4 regions of the Hahella sp. CR1 genome follow, and region 4 is predicted to be linked to each of the others. Evidence: riboswitches for the same ligand, from Rfam matches in the RefSeq annotation. Region 4 holds a riboswitch; each other region holds the start of a gene.
What was found. A riboswitch is a leader RNA that binds a small molecule or an ion and turns the genes downstream of it on or off. The one in region 4 is predicted to bind cobalamin.

Region 1 (5,022 bases), on a different contig from region 4:
AGGACCAAGCCGACGCTGCAACACCTCTAACCAGTAAGGCGCGGCCGCCACAAATCCCAAACGCACTCCCGGCCATCCGAAAAACTTGCCGAATGAGCGCAACACCACAACGTTCTCCGGCAGGGTCTCGCCCAGCAGACTGGAATCTGTCTCCGCGTCAGCGAAGGCTTCATCCACCACCATCAATGCGCCCGTGGACTGCAGGCGCAACGCCAACTCACGCAGCGCCGCCAATGGCGTCCTACGGGCGGCGGGGTTATTCGGATTAATCGCCACCAGGACGCGCAAGTTTTCTGTCTGCGCCAGACGCGCCGCCGCGCCCGCCAGATCTCCCGCAGGGTAATGAATGATTTTGAAGCCTTGACGACGCCAGTGATGCTCATGTTCGCGATAACCGACGTCCGGCAGCGCCGCCACGCCGGGCGCGCAACAAGTGGGCAAGTGTTGAATCGCCCATTGCGTACCGGGAATCGCCAGCAGGGAATCGGTCCCGTAATAGGCGCTGGCGGCCTGTTGCAGCGCCGGGTCGGGATAAGGCAGACGTCGAAACACCTCTGCCGGAATGCTTGTCAGCGGATAGGGAAAGGGACTGACGCCAGTGGACAGATCCAGCCAGTCATCAAGGGCGATACCGTAGCGTTGGCTGTACTTTTCCAGGTCGCCGCCATGGACGGGAACCGGTTCTTCCGCCTGGAGCCCTGCATGGCCAGCCCCGTTGTCGAAATCGCTCCCGTTCATTCAGACCACTCCCCACAACCACAACGCGCCCGCTCCCAAAGCGACCATCGCCGTCCACAACGCCAGAGAGCGATTGATGAGCCCACAGGCGCGTTCAATGGATTGCGCCGTGGCGGCGTCGCCGCAGCCCAGTGAAGGACGATACTGCAGACTGCCGTGATAGGTCGCCGCGCCGCCGAGTCGCACCCGCAGCGCGCCCGCGCCCGCCGCCATCACGGGTCCCGCATTGGGGCTTTTCCAGTGTCCGCCCTGGGCGCGCCAGCATCGCAGGGCGCTGTCCAGCGCGCCGCAACAGGCGTAACTGAACGCCGTCAGTCGGGCGGGAACCCAATTCAACAGATCATCCAGCCGCGCCGCCGCCCAGCCGAAATAGAAATAACGCGTGTTTTTATAGCCCCACATCGCATCCAGGGTATTGCTGAGGCGATACATCACCACACCGGGAACGCCGGCGAGCAGGAACCAGAAAATGGCGGCGAAGATGGCGTCGTTGCCGTTCTCCAGAGCGGATTCCGTAGCGGCGGAGGCGATCTCCTCCTCCCCCAGTTCCGCTGTGTCGCGACTGACAATCATGGACAGACTGCGCCGCGCCGCCGCCGCGTCATGCCTGCGCAATGGCGCGGCCACCTGACGCACATGCTCCAGCAAACTGCGCCAGCCGATGGCGAGATAAAGCACGAAGGCGGAAAAGATAATGTGTCCCCAGCGGGAAGATTCGCTCCACTCGTTCGCGAGCCAGGCGAGCGCCGCCCAGGGCAAAATCGACGCCGTCACCGCCGCCGCGCCAAGCGCGCGGGTTGCTGTTGAAGAGAAGTCGGCAATGCGAATCGCTCCTTCCACCCAACCGGCGTAGCGCCCGAAACCAACCAAAGGATGCAGCCGGCGCGGTTCTCCCAACAGGGCGTCGAAAGACAGGGCGAGGACAAGAATCAGCAATGTATCCATTGGTCAGTATGCGCCAGGCTCATGATGAGGCGGCCTATTCTCACCATGGTCCGCGCGCATTGCAACCCGCTAACTTGTTGACTTCCCCTGCGTTCAGCCAATAGCATATCCCGCTGACCAAGGTGCTCGACCGCGAGATAATCGGGAAATCTGGTGCGCGATACGCTAATCCAGTGCTGCCCCCGCAACGGTAATCGAAAGTAATTTGCTAACGCCACTGTGTCGTCAGTTTTGACATGGGAAGGCGCAAATGTTGTGTCGAAAATGCTTCGACCTTTCGTAAGCCCGGAGACCGGCCTTGCTTTATCCACTGCAGTTCGTACGGGTAGGTGCGCAGATCATGCAAACTAAAAATCTCTCTCTTCCATTGCTGGCTTCCAATAACGCAGCGCTACAACTTATCGGCGCCATGTGCTTCGGCGGACTGATTCTGTTCGCAGTGGGCTTTCTGTCCATGGATGCGGCTCACAACGCCGCTCACGACACCCGGCACGCGTTTGCTTTCCCCTGTCACTAACAGTTACTGAATTCTGAGGCCCTGCCAGGGCCAGACGTTCGCCTGTCCGTCTTGACGCCGCACCTCATGTGCGGCGCTTGCGCGCATAGCGACGTCACACCGCATTGCATGAGGAAGAGACATGTTGTTTCAGCGTATTATCCTGGCGTCGCTGCTGGTTGGCCTGTTGGCTGGCGGGCTGCTGAGCGCCGTACAACACTCCCAGGTCACCAGCATTATTCTGGAGGCGGAAACTTACGAAGGCGGCGAGGAGCCTGAGCCGGTCGTAGTGGAAGATCACCAGCATGCGGCGGCGGACGCCCATCACTCCCACGAACACGACCACGGCGGCGCCGAAGCCGGCGGCCATCACCACGGCGACGACGCCTGGGCCCCGGAAGACGGCGTGGAGCGCACCCTTTACACCCTGCTAGCCAACGTGCTCGCCGGCATTGGCTTCAGTGCGCTGATGCTGGCCTGTATGTACGCCGCCAGACTCAGCGGCAAAGGCGGCGCAGGCTGGGGCGCGGGATTATTGTGGGGGCTGGCGGGCTATGGCGTGTTCTTTGTCGCTCCCGCCCTGGGGCTGCCGCCGGAGATTCCCGGTATGCAGGCCGCCGCACTGGAAAATCGCCAGTTGTGGTGGATCGCCACCGCCTTGGTCACCGCGGTCGGTTTCGCCTTGCTGGCGTTCGCGCCGAGATGGAAAAAGCTGGGCGGACTGCCCCTGCTGATTATTCCCCATCTGGTCGGCGCGCCGCACACCAATGCACCGGAGTTCGCCGCCTCCAACCCACAGGCTCTGCAAGCGCTAGAGTTGCTGCATCATCAATTCATTACCGCCGCCACCCTGACCAACGCGCTGTTCTGGGTGATCGTCGGGCTGGCCTGCGCCTGGTTCCTGCGCCGTTGGAGCAGCCAGGACGCCGCCCTGCAGGCGCGCTGAGTCAATGGACGTCGCCGCCCAGCCCGCCCTCGCCGCCTACCCTTTCGCCGCGGTTGTCGGCCAGCAACCGCTTAAAACCGCGTTGCTGCTCGCCGCCATCAATCCCCATCTGGGCGGCGTATTGATCAGCGGTCCCCGCGGTTCAGCCAAATCAACGCTGGCGCGGGGACTGGCGGATTTATTGCCGGAGGCGGCGGACAAGTTCGTCACCCTACCTCTGGGCGCGTCTGAAGAACGTCTGATCGGCAGCATCGACTTGCAACAGGCCATGGGCGAACGACGCGTACAATTTAATCCCGGCCTGTTGGCCAAAGCTCACGGCGGCGTGCTCTATATCGATGAAGTCAATCTGCTGCCCGACCCCTTGGTGGACGCCCTGCTTGATACGGCGGCCTCAGGCGTGAACTTTGTCGAGCGGGACGGCCTCAGTCACAGCCATCCGGCGCAGTTTATTCTGATCGGCACCATGAACCCGGATGAAGGCGAACTGCGCCCGCAGTTACAGGACCGTTTCGGTCTCGCCGTCACTCTGGATGAAACCTATGACGTTGAACAGCGTATGGCTATCGTGGAGCGCCGCCTGGATTTCGAACAGGACCGCGACGCGTTTCAGGCGCAATGGCACAACACACAGCAAGAGCTGCAGACCCGCATCGCCGCCGCCCGCCAACGTTTACCACAGGTTCTCTGCCCGACGGACATACAACGGGACATCGCCAGCCAGTGCCTCGCCGCTGGCGTAGAAGGCGTGCGCGCGGACATTTGCTGGCGCCGCGCCGCCATCGCCCACGCCGCCTGGAGCGGTCGCGACGAGGTCAACGCCGAAGACGTGGCGGCGACGCGCGCGTTCGCGCTTAGCCATCGCGCCAATCATCAGGATACGCCGCCGTCTTCGACCGGTTCGCCTCCCTCACAAGGAGGCGGCGGAGACGCCAGCGGCTCAGGGGGGGCGTCACCCTCCTCGTCCTCTGGCACCTCCGGCGACTGGGGCGCCATGCCGCCGCAATTGATGGCGGCGGACAAGCCGGTAACGCCGCAACTGCCTGAGATCCCAACGCGACGTTCACCGTCCTCCCGTCGCGACAAACAGCGCGGCGGCGCGGAGCAACGCCAGGGCGCGGCCCTCGGTCGCGCGCAACGCAGCCGGCAGGCGCTGTCCTCACGCCCGGACTGGTTCGCCACGCTGGTCCATCCCGACAATCGGGACGACGGGTTGCTCGAAATACGCTATCAACCCCGTCGCCAGAGTCGCGACACCTTGAACTGCGTCCTGCTGGACACCTCCGCCTCCACCCTGAGTCAACGCGCGCTGGCGCAGGCGAAAGGGGTGATTCTGGGACTGGCCCGACAAGCCTATCTGGCGCGGGAGAAACTGGCCGTGCTGGCGTTTGGCGCGCAGCGCGCGGAGTGGGTGATCCCCTGCCGGCGCGCGCCCAAAGATATCGTCGCCCTGCTTGACGATCTTCCCGCTGGCGGCGGTACGCCGCTGCGACAGGCGCTGCTGCATGCGCGCCAACTGCTGGCGCGGCAGACCCGCGCCAACCCGCATCTGACCTGCCGTACGTTGCTGCTGACTGACGGGCGCAGCCGCGATCCGCTGGACGATCTGACCTGGGATTCGCCCCTGTGGGTGGTGGATACCGAGCAGACCGCCGTCAGACTCAATCGCTGCCGACAACTGGCGCAACGCCTCGGAGCCGCTTACGCCCCGCTGGCCGCTGTGCGCGCCGCCCTGGAACACTAACGCCTCGGAGATACGACTGATGCTGGACGAAAACGAAAAACACCGCCGTCGCATGGCCAACAAGAAGCGCATCATTGACGAGCGCATCGCGCAAGCCCAGGAAGAGCGCGGCGTGCTGATCCTGCTCAAGGGCAATGGCAAAGGCAAAAGCAG
Region 2 (5,022 bases), on a different contig from region 4:
ACAGGTTGGATTTGACGAACAGGTTCTGATACGTCGGTTCGATGGACTGGGAAACGCCGACAATATTGGAAATCGTCGCTGTAGGCGCGATCGCCATGACATTGGAGTTACGCATGCCCTGCTTTTTCACCAGTTCACGCACCGGCGCCCAGTCCAGGCTGTGACCGCGATCCAGCGTGCAAAACTCCGCGCCGCGTTCCTGCTCCAGACGATCCAGAGAATCGATCGGCAGAACGCCCTGATCCCACAAGGAGCCTTCATAGGTTTCGTAGCGGCCGCGTTCTTTCGCAAGATTGGAGGACGCGGTGATCGCAAAATAGCTGATCAGCTCCATGGATTGATCGGCGAAGCGCACCGCTTCGACGCTGCTATAGGGCAGGCCAAGCTTATACAACGCATCCTGGAAGCCCATCAGACCCATGCCTACAGGACGATGACGCAGGTTGGCGTTGCGCGCCTGGGGAACCGCGTAATAGTTGATGTCGATGACGTTATCCAGCATGCGCACGGCGGTATACACGGTGTTGCGCAGACGGCCGTGATCGATTTCGCCATTGCGTATGTGGTTGACCAGATTGACTGAGCCCAGGTTACACACCGCAATTTCGTCCTGGCTGGTGTTCAGCGTGATCTCCGTACACAGGTTCGAGGAGTGCACCACGCCAACGTGTTGCTGCGGCGAACGCAGGTTACAGGGGTCCTTGAAGGTCACCCAGGGATGGCCTGTTTCGAACAACATAGAGAGCATCTTGCGCCACAAGTTCTGCGCAGACACTTTCTTGAACAGGGTGATAGCGCCGCTTTCCACCAGAGATTCATAGTGGGTGTAGCGCGCTTCAAAAGCGGAGCCGTATAAATCGTGCAGATCCGGCGCATCGCTGGGTGAGAACAGCGTCCACTCCTTGTCCTCAAACACCCGCTTCATGAACAGGTCAGGAATCCAGTTGGCGGAGTTCATGTCATGGGTGCGGCGGCGTTCATCGCCGGTGTTTTTGCGCAGTTCCAGAAACTCTTCGATATCCAGGTGCCAGGACTCCAGATAAGCGCATACCGCGCCTTTACGTTTGCCACCCTGATTCACCGCCACCGCCGTGTCGTTCACGACCTTAAGAAACGGCACCACGCCCTGGGACTTACCATTGGTGCCTTTGATGTGGGAGCCCAAAGAGCGCACCGGCGTCCAGTCATTACCCAGACCGCCCGCCCATTTGGACAGCAGGGCATTGTCCTTGATCGCGCCATAAATACCCTCCAGATCATCCGGCACTGTGGTCAGATAGCAGGATGACAATTGCGGACGGTTGGTGCCGGCGTTGAACAGCGTCGGCGTGGAGCACATGTAATCAAAAGAGGACAACAGGTTGTAGAACTCAATCGCGCGGGCGTTGGGATCATCTTCCTGCACCGATAATCCCATGGCGACGCGCATGAAAAACGCCTGCGGCAATTCCAGACGGGTCTCGCGCCAGTGGATAAAGTAACGATCGTAAAGGGTCTGTAATCCCAGGTAGGTGAATTGGCGGTCACGCTCAGGCTTCAGCGCAGCGCCCAGTCGTTCCAGATCGAATTCGAGCAGACTAGGCGACAGCAGTTCATGTTCGACGCAGCGTTCAATAATGGCGCGGAACGCAGTCGGATACAGTTCCGCCATTTCAGTTTCCGTGGCGGACGCTGCGATATTGAGATAGCTCAGCGATTCTTCACGCAAACCGTCCAATAACAAACGGGCGCACACATAGGAATAGTTGGGCTCTTCTTCGATCAGCGGACGCGCCGCCATGACCAGCGCAGCGTTGACGTCTTTGTGTTTGACGCCGTTGTACAGGTTTTTCAATGCGCCCTGCAGGACTTTCTCCTCGCTGACGCCGTCCAGATCCGCGCAGGCATCGCCAATCACCGTGCGCAAACGTCCCATGTTTAGCGGCGCTTCCGTGCCGTCGGCGAATTTCACATTGATATCAGGATGCGTCTCCCCCGCCTGCTCGCTTGGCGCTGGCGCACGCTGACGGGCATGTTCTTCACGATACAACACATAGGCGCGAGCCACTTTGTGGAAGCCGCCGCGCATCAGGCCCAATTCCACCAGATCCTGAATTTCTTCGATGTGCACCGAACCGCCTTCGGGGCTGCGGCGACGCAGACGCGCCACGATATCTTTAACCAGTTTTTCTACGGAATCCCGCACACGGGGCGAGCCGGACGCGGATTGTCCTTCCACCGCCAAAAACGCCTTGGTCACCGCCATAGCGATTTTGCGGTCGTCAAACGGCGCGGCCTGACCGGTGCGTTTGATCACCTGCAGCAGGGCGTTATGAGTGTGTGACTCGGATGATACAGATGGGGAGCTGGAGGCGCGCGCCTCGCTGGGGGACGAAAAACTGCCGGTCATGGAATTGTCCTCTATCGCGTGTTCTGGCCGAACCTCCACGATTAGGGACATAAAGCGACGCGCAGACAGGACGAAAATCGCCTCGCACAAAGCGGCGCTTTATCATTACCCTGAGTCGCGAAGGCATGAATAACTTCAGCATGGCAGGTCTTCGGACTCGGGGGCGTTTACACGTTTTTGCGAACCTACGGCGACCGCTTCCCATCCTCTTTCAGGACAGTGCGTGGGCGTTTCCACCCGCGTCGCTTTCGTTCCCCCACACCGCTGCGCGTCAGTACCGGACTCTCACCGGATTCCCTCTTAGCACAACCTTTGAACAGGCGTGAACCATAGCTGAGGCACAATATATTGTTTTGACTACTAAAAGTAAATACTAGATGTAGAGGCAACGCCATACAGCAAAACCGTGGGCGTATGGGGTGAAATCAGGCCAGAATGACAGCGAATAAGAACTTTTTCAGTAGCGCTTGGACGCCTACGCCGATGATGATAAGAATAAAAATCTCTGAATAGGCATCCGCTTTGGTAATCAGCTTCAACGCAACCAAATAGAACCCAATAGCGAGAAGAAAACCAGGCAATCCATAGACAAAGTGTACAATCAAAGCCGCCGTAAGAACGATCAAGAATGCCTCAATGAACGCCAGCGAGACTTTCAACAACTTGGCCGCAGCGAACAGGCAAGCGCCCTCTATCAAAGCGCCTATGATTAGATTCAAATCCATGAGAATTCCCAAAAGGCGGTCATTCTAAACAGTAAACCGACGCAGTCAATACAGCTAAGCCACACTGACATCCCTAACGGCGAAGTTCACACATCCACGATTTTCATGGCGGTCGAGCAGCCGAAGTTTGCCCAACCTCATTGTCATCCCCAGAAAATAAACAGGTAATTACCTGAATCAAAAGTAGTTCAGGATGCAAATCAGCTAAACTGCTAATAATTTTCTTCTTCGCATTAAGGACTGGCTTTGCCTGAACGCCGCCGCTTTTTCAAAGAAACACTGACGCCCTATTTTGCGCCGCCGATGTGGTTGCACTGTCTTTTGTACGTGTTAACGCTGGGCGTGTACGAACTATTCTGGCATTACATGAATTGGCGCAAGTATCGGCTTATATCGGGAGATCCTATCTGGCCGCCGCTGCGCGGGCTGTTCTTTTATTTTTTTATTCCTTCTCTGGTTAGTAATCTCGCGCGCAGTTCCTCCTTGGCGGGCCGCTCTGATCCTTTGCTTGGTCCATGGACCAGCGCGTTATATCTTGCGGTGGCGATAACCGCCGCTACGCTCGCACAAGCATTGAATCCTTTATTTATACTGCCCTCCTTCTTCTTCCTGACCTATTTGAATTGGCGGGCGCGGTGGATCAATCAGCAGTTCATAGCTGTTCCAGCCCAGTCGAGCGCCGACGTCTCTGCGCTCAGTGTCAGCTCACCACAGCAACCAAATGGCGCTTCCCTCGTTTTTAAACCGTCTTTTCAGGCTGTCGGTAGCTTTCGTTGGCTGGAGATTCTTACCTGTATCGCCGTGATTTGCATCGCTTTGACTGTCGCACTAGACGCCGGGCGTCACGCTACGATTAAAGCCCGCCTGACCGAAGCCTTTGGTTTATTGGAAGGAATCAGAGTGGACATGGCGGAAAAATACGCCTTCTCCGGGGCCTGGCCGGAGCGAGAAGAACTACATGCGCTGAGTAACGTCGAGGCGATCTACTTCCAATCAACGGAGCTCGATTCAAGCGGCGCCTTGCACTTCACCCTTTCCCCTCGAGCGGGAGAAGCGCCAAGGACCATCAGCTTTCGACCGGTCGTCAGCAATCCCGATGGCGCATTGCGCACCCTGGGATGGACATGCGCGTCAGCGCACTCGGGTCCACGCAAAATCTACGGCGACGACAAAAGCTCGCTGCCTCCGGAGCAACTCCCTTATATCTGTAGAGGTTAAACCGTGATCCTTATTTCTTCGCCAAACTCAAATCTGAGCCAATTGTTGCGACATTTGAACCATCAGGTCCAACAAGGGCTTTCTCTGGAACAGGCGCTGGCCAGACTGGAGCCTCTCCTGCCGGCTCACGCACAGCCTCAGGTTGAGCAACTGAAAAAAGTATTGCAGGGTGACGTCAGCCTACATGCGACGCCTTACCAGGACAGTCCCTTCTACGACATAAGTCGCCTCGCCGCCATTGTGCGCGCCAAAGGCGGCTCGCTTCCCGGTTTTCTGGAACGCTATATCACTCACTCTCACGCCATGGAAGTCTCTTGGCGAGGCGTTTGGGACGGATTGCAAAGTCTGCTTGGCTACGTCTTTGCTCTGCTAATCATCACCATCTTTGTTTTCAGCATCCTGCTCATCAAGGTGTTGCCTGGATTTCAAGCGTTCTACAGTGAAACAAACACGGAACTGCCAGCATTTACGATGGCGCTGATATCCGGCTTAGAGTCGTTTCAGTCGGTTTGGATCTTCGTATTGATCGGTTTGATTCCGCTATTTTGGATTGGATTCAAGACAGTCGGTTGTATTCGACGATTGAGGCCCATGCCGGATTTCATACAACGCCTCCCAGGCTTGTCCTCCATCGCCAAAGCCCATCTACGTTATCTCTGGCTCGCCAACGCCTATCTGCTTAACCGCTCC
Region 3 (5,022 bases), on a different contig from region 4:
AGCGCCAGGGTCAGATCGTGCAGCACTACAACGCCGATCCGGCCACTTCCAGCCCAATCCTGCAAATGGCTCATCACCTGAATCTGGTGCTGAGGGTCCAGACCCGCCACCGGTTCATCCGCCATCAATACGGGAGCGTCAACCGCCAGCGCACGCGCCAGCATCACCCTGGCGCGCTCGCCGCCGGATAAGCGGGTGACGGTGCGCTGCGCCAAATGCGTGACATCCGCTTGTCGCATGGCGTTCTGAATCAGGGCCTGATCTTGCGCGCTTAATTTGCTGCGATGGGTTTGCGCTGGAAAGCGGCCCAGACTGACCAGGGTTTCTACGCTCAAAGGCCAATGACAATCGGTATCCTGATCCAGATAAGAGATATGCTGCGCGCGCTGTTTCGGCGCCATGTCACACAGATCCTGACCTTGCAACCGCATGGCGCCGGATAACTTGGGGATCAGACCGACGATGGTTTTCAACAGGGTGGACTTGCCGGCGCCGTTGCTGCCCAGTATCGCTGTCAGTTGTCCAGATGGAAGACGGAAACTGACATCGGATAGAACCGGAGCGCCGGGATAACCCACCTGCAATCCGCTTAGCTCCAGGCTCAGCGCGTCGCTCATACCAACGCCTCCGCTTTACGCAGGTGACGCAGCAGCCACAGGAAAAACGGCCCGCCCAACAGCGCCGTAATGACGCCGACTCGCAACTCCGGTCCCGGCGGCAGACAGCGCACAGCAATATCAGTCAACAACATCAGGCTGGCGCCCGCCAAGGCGCTGGGAAGCAGTAATCGACCGGGCCGCCACTCGGTAAACGGCCGCAGCATGTGGGGCACCACCAGCCCCACGAAACCAATAACGCCGCTCACCGCTACACTGGCGCCGACCGCCAACGCTACTCCCAGGCCCGCCACCCATTGCACTTTCTGCAGACGCACCCCCATGGAGCGGGCGGTGTTTTCCCCCAGCGACAGGACATCCAGGGAACGCGACACGCTGAACAGCAACGCCATCCCCAGCAGCGCAGGCGGCGCCGCCAAATAAAAGTGCTGCAGAGTGCGATGTTCGAATGAACCCATCAGCCAGAACAGAATGTCCTGCACCGCAAAGGGATTCGGTGCCATATTTAACGCCAGCGCCGTCAACGCTGAACTGAACGAATTAATCGCGGCTCCGGCGAGGATGATCATCACGATGCCCGCTTCCGATCCTACAATCATTACCAGCGCCAGCAGTCCCAGCATGGCGCCGATAATGCCCGCCACGGGCGTAAACAGGCCGCTGGCGGAAAAGCCGAAGTAGATGGCGCACACCGAACTCAGCGCCGCCGTGGAGGAAACCCCCAGTACGCCGGCGTCCGCCAGCGGATTGCGCAACAGTCCCTGCAACACGGCGCCGGATAGCGCCAATACGGTTCCGCATAACAGCGCCAATAGTGTCCGCGGCAGACGGATTTCCCATAGAATCAATTGGGTTTCCAGATCCCACCCCGGCCAGCTCACCCCGGTCACCCGGCCGGTGCACAGAGACAAACCGATCAAAAAGGCGAGCGACAGGCTCAGAATCAGGAGCAAACGGTTATAAGTCATCTGCAGTCTCCGACCCTGACGCTTTACGCTCTTGCGCCAATATGTGATCCGCTACCTTTTGGGCCGCCAGCGTCATGGCGGGCGTTCCGCAGGAGAGCCAGTCGGCCGGGATATACAGGGGCTCGAAACGGGAAGGACGGCGCTTCAATAAAGGGTGCTCCACCCAATTCGTCGCCAACGCTTCGCTGTCATAGCTGTTGCTGACCATCAGCAACAAATCCGGCCGCCAGCGCACCAGCGTCTCCAGATCCACTTGCCCCCAGCCTTGCACGCCCTGTTCGCTCGCCACGTTAATCACGCCGATGGCGTCCAGGAAGGCGTCCTGGAAATTACTCTCGCCAGCGATCCAGCCATTGGCGTTCAGAATCAGCGCTCTGACTTGTTTATCCGCAATCTTCCCGTGAACCTCAGCGAAATAGGCCCTCAGCCCGCTAACGATACTGCCCGCCTGCTCCGGTTTGCGCACCGCTTCGCCCATCAGGCTCCAGCTTGACGCCAAATCATCGAGAGATTGCGGCAACGGAATCTCCACCCAACGCATATTAAACTTCCGCACCAGCGGCTTAAGCGAGGACGCGCCATACTGGCCCGCCATCACGATATCCGGCCGGAGTTCCAGCACTTGCTCGATAAAACCAAAGTTGGCGGGAATGTCACGCAAGGTCGGTGCAATTTCCAGCTCAGAGGGCTGATGGCTGAGCCAGGTGACCGACACCAGATTTTCCGGGGCGAGATACCCCATCATTTGGTCAACGCACTGATTGACCGACATGACCGTGGGCTCAGCGGCGCGCGCATCGCCCCCGTTGACGGAAAGTGTGAAAGTAAGCGCTGATAGCAATCCCAGGGCCCGAAAAGCCTTAACCAACATGCAGATGCCGCCTTGAATCGATGCGAGGTGCGAATCCGGCGTAAATTCCCCGTTTACGGTCGGAAAAAACAGGCTCCGAATGGGAGTCGAACAATGGCAGGTCTCCTGGCTTGCGTTTCGTAGTCCTGTCCCGCCTTCCCGAACATGGAGACAATCTCCACCCAGTGGCCTTTGATAACGTCGCGATAAGGAGGGGCGGCGTTATCCGGGACGAACTCTTCGCTCACAGTTGCGGGGACAGCTCCGGCTGATCGAACGCGCATAAAGCCGCGCCCACCGGATTCCCATTTAATCCTGCTCTCATCGAAAATGATCGAACTTTGAGCAACTGGAACCATTGCGGCCCACATTATCATGAATTGATCATTTTAAGTCCAGAAAGCCGCTGAGGGGCGCTGGACCTGCCTGCAAGATTGTGTCAGTTTTACGCTCCCGTAATTACCGACAAGAATAAGACTGTATGACCGACGCGCCCTTGTCCCGCCATGGACTCATTCTGAAACGTCTGCTGTTCCTCGTGTTCATGTATGCCGGACTGGCCTATGGCTTGAGCCTGTTGGAATATACCGTCTTCAATCTGACCGGCTGGTCGCCTGTGAGCATCGAACGCAGTGTCGAACTGCACAGCCGGGAAGAGGTAAAAAAGGAGTTCGATCTTTGCGGCGGCCCGCTATTCGCCGCCAACGCCGTGGTCAGCGCCCGGGAAGGCGATCGCCTGCTCGCCCGCTGCGGACGCTTCTGGCCTTTCTATCGTTACACCATTGAAGCCACCGCCCACCCATTGCTGCCGGGCTCTTTTATCCTGTATCCGGACGAAGCGCCGGCGGCCGTTACGGCGCGAGAGAATTTCATCATCAATATGCAGGTGATCAACGGCGGCTTCGCCCTGGTGGCGCTATTTGTGATTGGTTTGAGCTGTTTTGCAGGTTATCGCTTTCTTTTCAAGAAGGACGAAGAAGCCGGCTACAAGACCGCTTTTCACGGCTTTATCAGCAGCTTTCTGATGCTCGCCTGTTATAGCGGCGTCATGTTCTTCATTGATCCCACGTTCAGCTTCGGCTGGTAATCCCGCTTAGCCTGCGCGCAACCAAACGCCCAACTGGCGGATCGCGTCTTCCGCCTCCGCCGTCCAGGGCGCCGCGCAATTGAGCCGCAGGCAATGTCTGTACTTGTCGCCGTCGCCGCTGAACAGGGTTCCCGGCGCAATGCTCACGCCAGCGGCCAGCGCTTTGCGATACAACGCGACCGTATCGCAGTCCTCCTCCAGCTCCACCCATAACACAAACCCACCCGCTGGCTGCGATACTCGCACTCCAGTAGGAAAATGCCGCAGCACCGCCGTCGTCATACGCTCCACGTGCACCGCGAACTCATGGCGCATACGTCGCAGATGGCGGTCGAAATCCGCTTGCGCCAAATAATGCGCCACCGCCATCTGCGGCAAGCTTGGGCAGGCCAGGGTGCTGGCGAATTTCAGGTAACCGACCCGCGTCCGCCAGCGCCCCGGCGCCATCCATCCCACCCGCAAACCGGGGGCGATTGATTTGGAAAACGACGAGCAATACAGCACGCCGCCGGCGCGGTCATAACTCTTCGCCGCTCGCGGCCGCAGGCCGGAAAAGCCCAACTCGCCGTATATGTCATTTTCGATCAAGGGCACGCCCCAGACTTCCAGCAAACGCACCAGTTGCTCCTTGCGCTCATCCGGCATCAGACACCCCAGGGGATTGCTAAAGTTGGGCATCGCCACGCAGGCTTTGACCGGCCATTGCTCCAACGCCAGTTGCAGCGCCTCCAGGCTGAGTCCGCTTTTCGGGTCGGCGGGAATTTCCAGCGCCTTTAGTCCCAAGGCATCAATGACTTGCAGCAATCCAAAGTACGTTGGCGACTCCACCGCCACCACATCTCCCGGCTGTGTCACCGCCCTCAACGCCAGAGTCAGCGCTTCATGACAGCCATTGGTAATAAGAATGTCGTCCGGCTCCAGATCGCACCAAGCGTCCTTCATGCGTTGCGCAATGGCCTCGCGCAAACGCAACGCGCCAGGAGGAAAACTATACGCTTCAATCTCTTCACTGGGCCCGCGCAATGCCGCCCGGAATGCTTTTTCCATCGCCGCCGCCGGCAAGAACTGCGTCGCCGGCGCCGCCATGGCGAAATTCATACCCTTGGAAGATTGGGTCGCCTGCACCAGGCTCATGATGGTCTGCTGCGTGTCCACCAGGGTTGGCGCGCCTTCAAATCCGGTCACCTTGGGCAACGCCGCCTCCAGTTCGGCCAATCCATTCTGATTGCGACGGCGCACGTAATAACCGGATCGCGGCCGCGCCTCCACCCAACCCTGCCTCTCTAGCAGACGTTGCGCCGCCATGATGGTGGACACGCTGACGCTGAAGTGCTCCACCAGATCACGGGTGCCCGGTATACGCTCTCCCACCCCGTACATGCCCTGACGGATGCGTCCCGCCACAGCGTCAGCTACTTCTTCATATCGCTTTTTGCTCATGCCAATCGCCGCCTCATTCATACATAAACAAGTACAGTTCTTCATCGATATATCAGTACA
Region 4 (5,022 bases):
CGCGTATTTCTGCGGCTATCAATAGCTTCAATGCGAGTAATGCAAAATCGTTCATAACCTTGGTGGATTTAACCTGCTTCGTCTGTACGTCGTCACCGTTCCCGCGCTTCAGGCGCCGGCGGCTAACTTCTCCGTATTGGATTGTTGTTTGGGTGGAAAAGTCGGAGCGAACAGCCCAAGTTCTTTGGCTTGGCGCACTTTATCCATGATGTCGCAGTGGGCGACTTCGTAAAGCTGTTTGAGGCCATCCAGCACGTAATAAATAGGTTGCATGATATCGATGCGGTAAGGCGTTCTTAGCACATCCACGATATCAAAGGGGCGGCGTTCCGGCGTGTCGGAGAAGCAATATTGCGTCTCGCCGATAGAAGACAGAATGCCGCCGCCGTAAATTCGTTGCCCCGCAGCGGAGTCCATCAGGCCGAACTCGACGGTGAACCAGTACAGCCGCGCCAGGAAGATACGGTCTTCCTTGGAGGCCGAGTAACCCAGCTTGCCGTACATTTGCGTGAATTCCGCGAAGTAGGGGTTGGTCAGCATGGCGCAGTGACCGAATATTTCATGAAAGATGTCCGGCTCCTGCAAATAGTCCATTTCGTCTGGCGTACGAATAAAGGTGGCGCAGGGAAATTTCTTATTTGAGAGCAGGTCGAAGAAGGTATCGAAGGGGATTAATGCGGGCACTTGCGCCACTTCCCAGCCGGTTTCACGGCGTAATACGGAGGAAACGTCCTCTAGTTGGGGGATACGGTCTTCGGGTAAATCCAGTAACTTCAGTCCATGAAGATATTCGTCGCAGGCCACATTGCGTATGACCTTGTCTTGTCGTGTGATCAGCTCACGCCAGACGGCGTGCTCCGAATCGGGGTAGGCGATAAAGCCGGATGCGTCAGGCTCTCTCGCAACATACTTTGTACCTTTGCCCATTTTCTCACCTCGTGACGTGTCAGGAAGGGTGTATTCCATGGCACTCTTATTATTCTACCGGCTTGTGGCCGGCTTAATCTGGCGGCCGTCAGTTGGGTTGGACGGCGCGAGGTCGGATTTTTTTCCGGCCGGGCCTTCCTCTGATTAAATGACAATCCGCAGAATTTGTCTATACATTGCTAATAACGGCTGGCGATTAACGAGGGAGGTTTAATGACAATTCTTTAGCGAAGACTCCTTAGTCCGAGAAGGTGCGCCACAGTTTGGCGAACTCTCCGGAGAACTCCCTGACGAGGCCGGGGTGGTCGGTCACTACGATGTTTTCCTGGTTATAAGTGCTGGCGCTGCGGGTCCAGTTAAAACTGCCGTGAATCAGGACGCTGTCATCGATAAGGGCGAATTTATGATGCATATGGTGGGGTTCATCGTCCATCTTCACCAAAATGCCGGCATCTTTGAAACGATCAATGTCGCTGCCCAGGTCAAAGGATTTGTCATTGTCCGTGATGATGCGGATTTTTAGCCCCCTTTTGTGAGCGTTAATAATTTCATCTGCGATTTTGTCATCGGAAATGGTGAATACGCAGATTTTCAAACTGCTTCGAGCATTGCGTATGCGTTCTATGATTGCGCGACGGCATTGCTCCCCTGGGCTGAAATAGGCCCGTGTTAGATTGCTTTCCTCCTCGCCAGAGTCCAAAGCCTTGATTACCCGCTCCAGCCATTTCAGCGCCCTGAGCGCACCATCGCCGCCATTGACGATCAATGGACGGGTCAACTCAAAGGCGCGATTACGCATAAAACGCACCTGATCCGGCTGTAAAGTCTCAAGCATCGCCAGCAACGCCTGTTTCTCAGCATTATCGAACCTTTCATCCGTGAGGGTTTGTTGGAGGAAAAAAGTCAGTTGATCCAGTTGCATGGGGAAAACGCCTTATTGCTAAAAATACAAGCGCACAGTCAGCGCTATAGGTGTTTGCTTTGTTCTATCTATAACTAAAAAAGCTTGCATGAAATGCCTTTAGATATCCAGCCTGCTCGGATGGCGCGCAGGTTGAGATAACTCGATAGAAACTTTTTCTGTCGTATCGGAAGCTGGTGCTGAAATTTATCGCCTAAAGTCTCCAAACATGAGCGCTCTCCCTTGTATACTTGCTCGCTAAATATGAATTGATGACTTGTTATTCAGGATTTCCTATGGCGATTAAACGCGTATCTTCTTGGCTATTGGTGGTGGGGTTGAGCTTGGGCGCTTTGGCCGGTTGTTCTCCAGAGGTGGGGAGCAAGGACTGGTGTGAGGATATGGCGACCAAGCCGAAGGGCGACTGGACGGCCAATGAGGCGACGGATTACGCCAAACACTGTCTGTTCCGCTCTGACAGCTAAGCGAGCAGCCCCAAACCTAAACTTTGGGATAAGTGGACCAGTTTTACATTTTGATAGTTATCAACAGGTTGTCGTCAACTTGGAGCCTGTTGTTTCCGTGAGGCGCTTTGTGCGCCTTGACTTTGCCGGGGCGGCCATTTAGCTTACGCCCCCATTGCATCAGGTGTCCCACGAACATTCGTTCACGGGATGAAACGGGAAGTCGGTTAAAATCCGACGCTGCCCCCGCAACGGTAAATGAGTCAAACGACAACCCCCTGTCACTGCGGATTCGCGGGAAGACGTTGTCGCCGGTTACGCCACTCATGAGCCCGGAGACCGGCCTGACGCCTGCTTATCGCGTGGCATAGCGGAGGGCTTTGCCGGGACTCGTCTGACTCGACTCCTTTCCCTCTTTGCTTGTATCCGCTGCGCAACAATTGCATTCACTGGCGCTATTCTTTCGGAACATTATGAGGCTTGTAACCCTTTTGCTTTTAGTTGGCTCACAACTGACCGGCGTTCGCGCGGAAGAGTTGGAGCCTGTTGTCGTCGAAGCCAAGGCTCCATCTGCGGATGAGATTGACGCCGAGTATCAAACTGGCTTCGTGAAGGTGATCAAGCGCGAGCAATTTGACTCGAAAGTCGCGACCGTCGCAGACGTGCTGAAGAATGAAACCGGCGTTCAAGTGCGTCAGAGCGGCGGACTGGGGTCATACTCCGCCGTTTATCTGCGTGGCTCGACCAGTAAGCAGGTGAACGTTTATCTTGATGGCGTATTGTTAAACGACGCGACTGGCGGCTCGGTGGACTTGAGCCAGATATTGCTGAACGGCATTGAGCAGATTGAAATTTATAAGGGCGCAACGCCAATTCAGTTGGGTTACTCTGGCGTTGGCGGCGCCATTAACATCAAGTCCCTTCGCTTCAGCAAACCCCTCAGGCAATTAAGTCTTGGGTATGGCTCATTCAACAGTCGCAAAGGGGCGCTCACATTCGCCGATAGCGTTGGCGAAACCAACTACCTGGCGTCCCTTGATTATCTCGGCAGTGATAACGACTTCGAGATGCTGAACAACAACCAGACCGAATTTAACCCCTACGATGACCGTGTGGAACGTCGTCGCAATGCGGATTTCAGTCAGTTCAACGGCATGCTGACGGCGGAGCGCAGCCTGTCGGATCGCACGGACTTGCAACTGATGGCGCAACATTTCAATAAAGATCAGCACTTACCTGATATCGCCAACCTGGAGAGTACGCGAACCAGTCTGGATACGGACTTCACTCGTCTGCAGAGCAAACTGAGCTTTGCCCGAAATACACAGGAAAATTATTCGGGGCGCATTTTCTGGTCCACACAAGAAGAGCGTTATGACGACAGTCAAAGCCGAATCGGCCTGGGCGTGCAGAAAACGCGCGCTGACACAGATGTGGTCGGCGCCGAGTTATATGGCTCCTATTCAATCGGTCTGCATCTGCTCTCCGCTACGATGGAGGCGCGCCGGGAAACATATCAGGAAGAGGACCTGACCGGACGCAGCCAAAAGCAAGAGTTTGAGCGCATGACCTACTTACTGGGCGTTCAGGATGAGTGGGCGGATGCGGAAGATATCTGGTTGGTGCGTTTGAGCGCACGCCAATATTTTCTTGAAGACGAAACCCCTGTTGCATCCATGAGCGGGCGCACGGAGGCGGCTTCTGACAGTGCACAGTATCACTCATTGCAGGCGGGCGTTCGTTACCGCCTGACAGATTGGCTGTCGCTCAAGACCAATGCATCCCGGGATGTGAGGTTCCCTCAGTTAGCGGAGAAGTTCGGCGATAGAGGTTTCTTCATTGGTAATAGTGAGTTGCAACCGGAAACAGCGTTGAACGGTGACATCGGATTTGAAGTGGGCGTAGATAGTTTTAGTGTTTCTGCGGCCTATTTCTATCGGGATTTAAAAGATGCTATCGTCCCCTCTTATGACTCAAGGGGAGTCGGCCGCTTTGAGAATGTTGGCAAAGCAAGGGTTAGCGGAGTGGAAGTGGACGCCATGTATCGACCTGTTCCCGCCTGGACGTTTATCGCCAGAAGCACCGCCCAGGACACAGAAAACCTGTCAGACGCCCGTGACCTGCACGGCAAGCAACTGGCGGGCGCTTACACCTATTCCCACTTTTTATCCGCCGCCTGGAGTATCGGTCGCATCACTACCTCCGTTGAGTACCGCCATGAATCCGGGGCGTATTACGACAGCGCTCAGGAAACGGAAGTGGAAGATCAAAACATTGTCGATGTGGTGGGCCGCTGGTCCGACGGCGAGACAACAGTTGAAGTTAGCGCAAACAATGTGACGGATGAGGTCGTTGAAGCCTTCAACGGTTTCCCTTCTCCTGGACGTCACTATTTTGTGTCTTTACAGCACTTGTTTTAGTTCTTTTGCCTTATCACCAAGAGGAAACAGGCATGCAGCAGAAAATAGGAACAACGTTGAAATGGACGGGGTTAGCTCTGGCGTATGCAGCAGCGTCAGGTTGTGGAGGCGGGGGGGATAGTGGAAATGGCGGAAATACGCCAAACACTAAGTTGGTTGCGGTTATAGCTGGTATCGCGCACAACTACACCTCTAGTGAGATTTCGATCGCTTCCGCCAAGGCTCCTTATGACATTGTTGAGGGCTATGCTGGATCTGATAAATCAGACATTACTGTAGCCGCATATGGAGACAGCTTTTATCGTATTGG

Region 1: another riboswitch for cobalamin. It lies ahead of ONV78_RS04555 (CbtB domain-containing protein); the one in region 4 lies ahead of ONV78_RS15215 (TonB-dependent receptor).
Region 2: another riboswitch for cobalamin. It lies ahead of ONV78_RS02590 (ribonucleoside-diphosphate reductase subunit alpha); the one in region 4 lies ahead of ONV78_RS15215 (TonB-dependent receptor).
Region 3: another riboswitch for cobalamin. It lies ahead of ONV78_RS02935 (ABC transporter substrate-binding protein); the one in region 4 lies ahead of ONV78_RS15215 (TonB-dependent receptor).

What each region holds. Positions count from the first base shown of each region.
Region 1 covers NZ_JAPELK010000001.1:1,006,159-1,011,180, reverse strand. The annotation lists gene cobD (threonine-phosphate decarboxylase CobD) at 1-738, opposite strand, end outside; gene cbiB (adenosylcobinamide-phosphate synthase CbiB) at 739-1,683, opposite strand; cobalamin riboswitch at 1,787-1,999, shown strand; gene ONV78_RS04555 (CbtB domain-containing protein) at 2,024-2,200, shown strand; gene ONV78_RS04550 (CbtA family protein) at 2,322-3,125, shown strand; gene ONV78_RS04545 (ATP-binding protein) at 3,130-4,869, shown strand; gene cobO (cob(I)yrinic acid a,c-diamide adenosyltransferase) at 4,889-5,022, shown strand, end outside.
Region 2 covers NZ_JAPELK010000001.1:581,304-586,325, reverse strand. The annotation lists gene ONV78_RS02590 (ribonucleoside-diphosphate reductase subunit alpha) at 1-2,389, opposite strand, end outside; cobalamin riboswitch at 2,514-2,736, opposite strand; gene ONV78_RS02585 (hypothetical protein) at 2,815-3,114, opposite strand; gene ONV78_RS02580 (pilin) at 3,361-4,332, shown strand; gene ONV78_RS02575 (hypothetical protein) at 4,336-5,022, shown strand, end outside.
Region 3 covers NZ_JAPELK010000001.1:664,658-669,679, reverse strand. The annotation lists gene ONV78_RS02945 (ABC transporter ATP-binding protein) at 1-617, opposite strand, end outside; gene ONV78_RS02940 (iron ABC transporter permease) at 614-1,585, opposite strand; gene ONV78_RS02935 (ABC transporter substrate-binding protein) at 1,575-2,456, opposite strand; cobalamin riboswitch at 2,534-2,810, opposite strand; gene ONV78_RS02930 (hypothetical protein) at 2,917-3,522, shown strand; gene ONV78_RS02925 (PLP-dependent aminotransferase family protein) at 3,529-4,962, opposite strand.
Region 4 covers NZ_JAPELK010000005.1:439,640-444,661, forward strand. The annotation lists gene phhA (phenylalanine 4-monooxygenase) at 109-927, opposite strand; gene ONV78_RS15205 (phospholipase D-like domain-containing protein) at 1,166-1,849, opposite strand; gene ONV78_RS15210 (DUF3012 domain-containing protein) at 2,125-2,313, shown strand; cobalamin riboswitch at 2,458-2,655, shown strand; gene ONV78_RS15215 (TonB-dependent receptor) at 2,766-4,712, shown strand; gene ONV78_RS15220 (hypothetical protein) at 4,745-5,022, shown strand, end outside.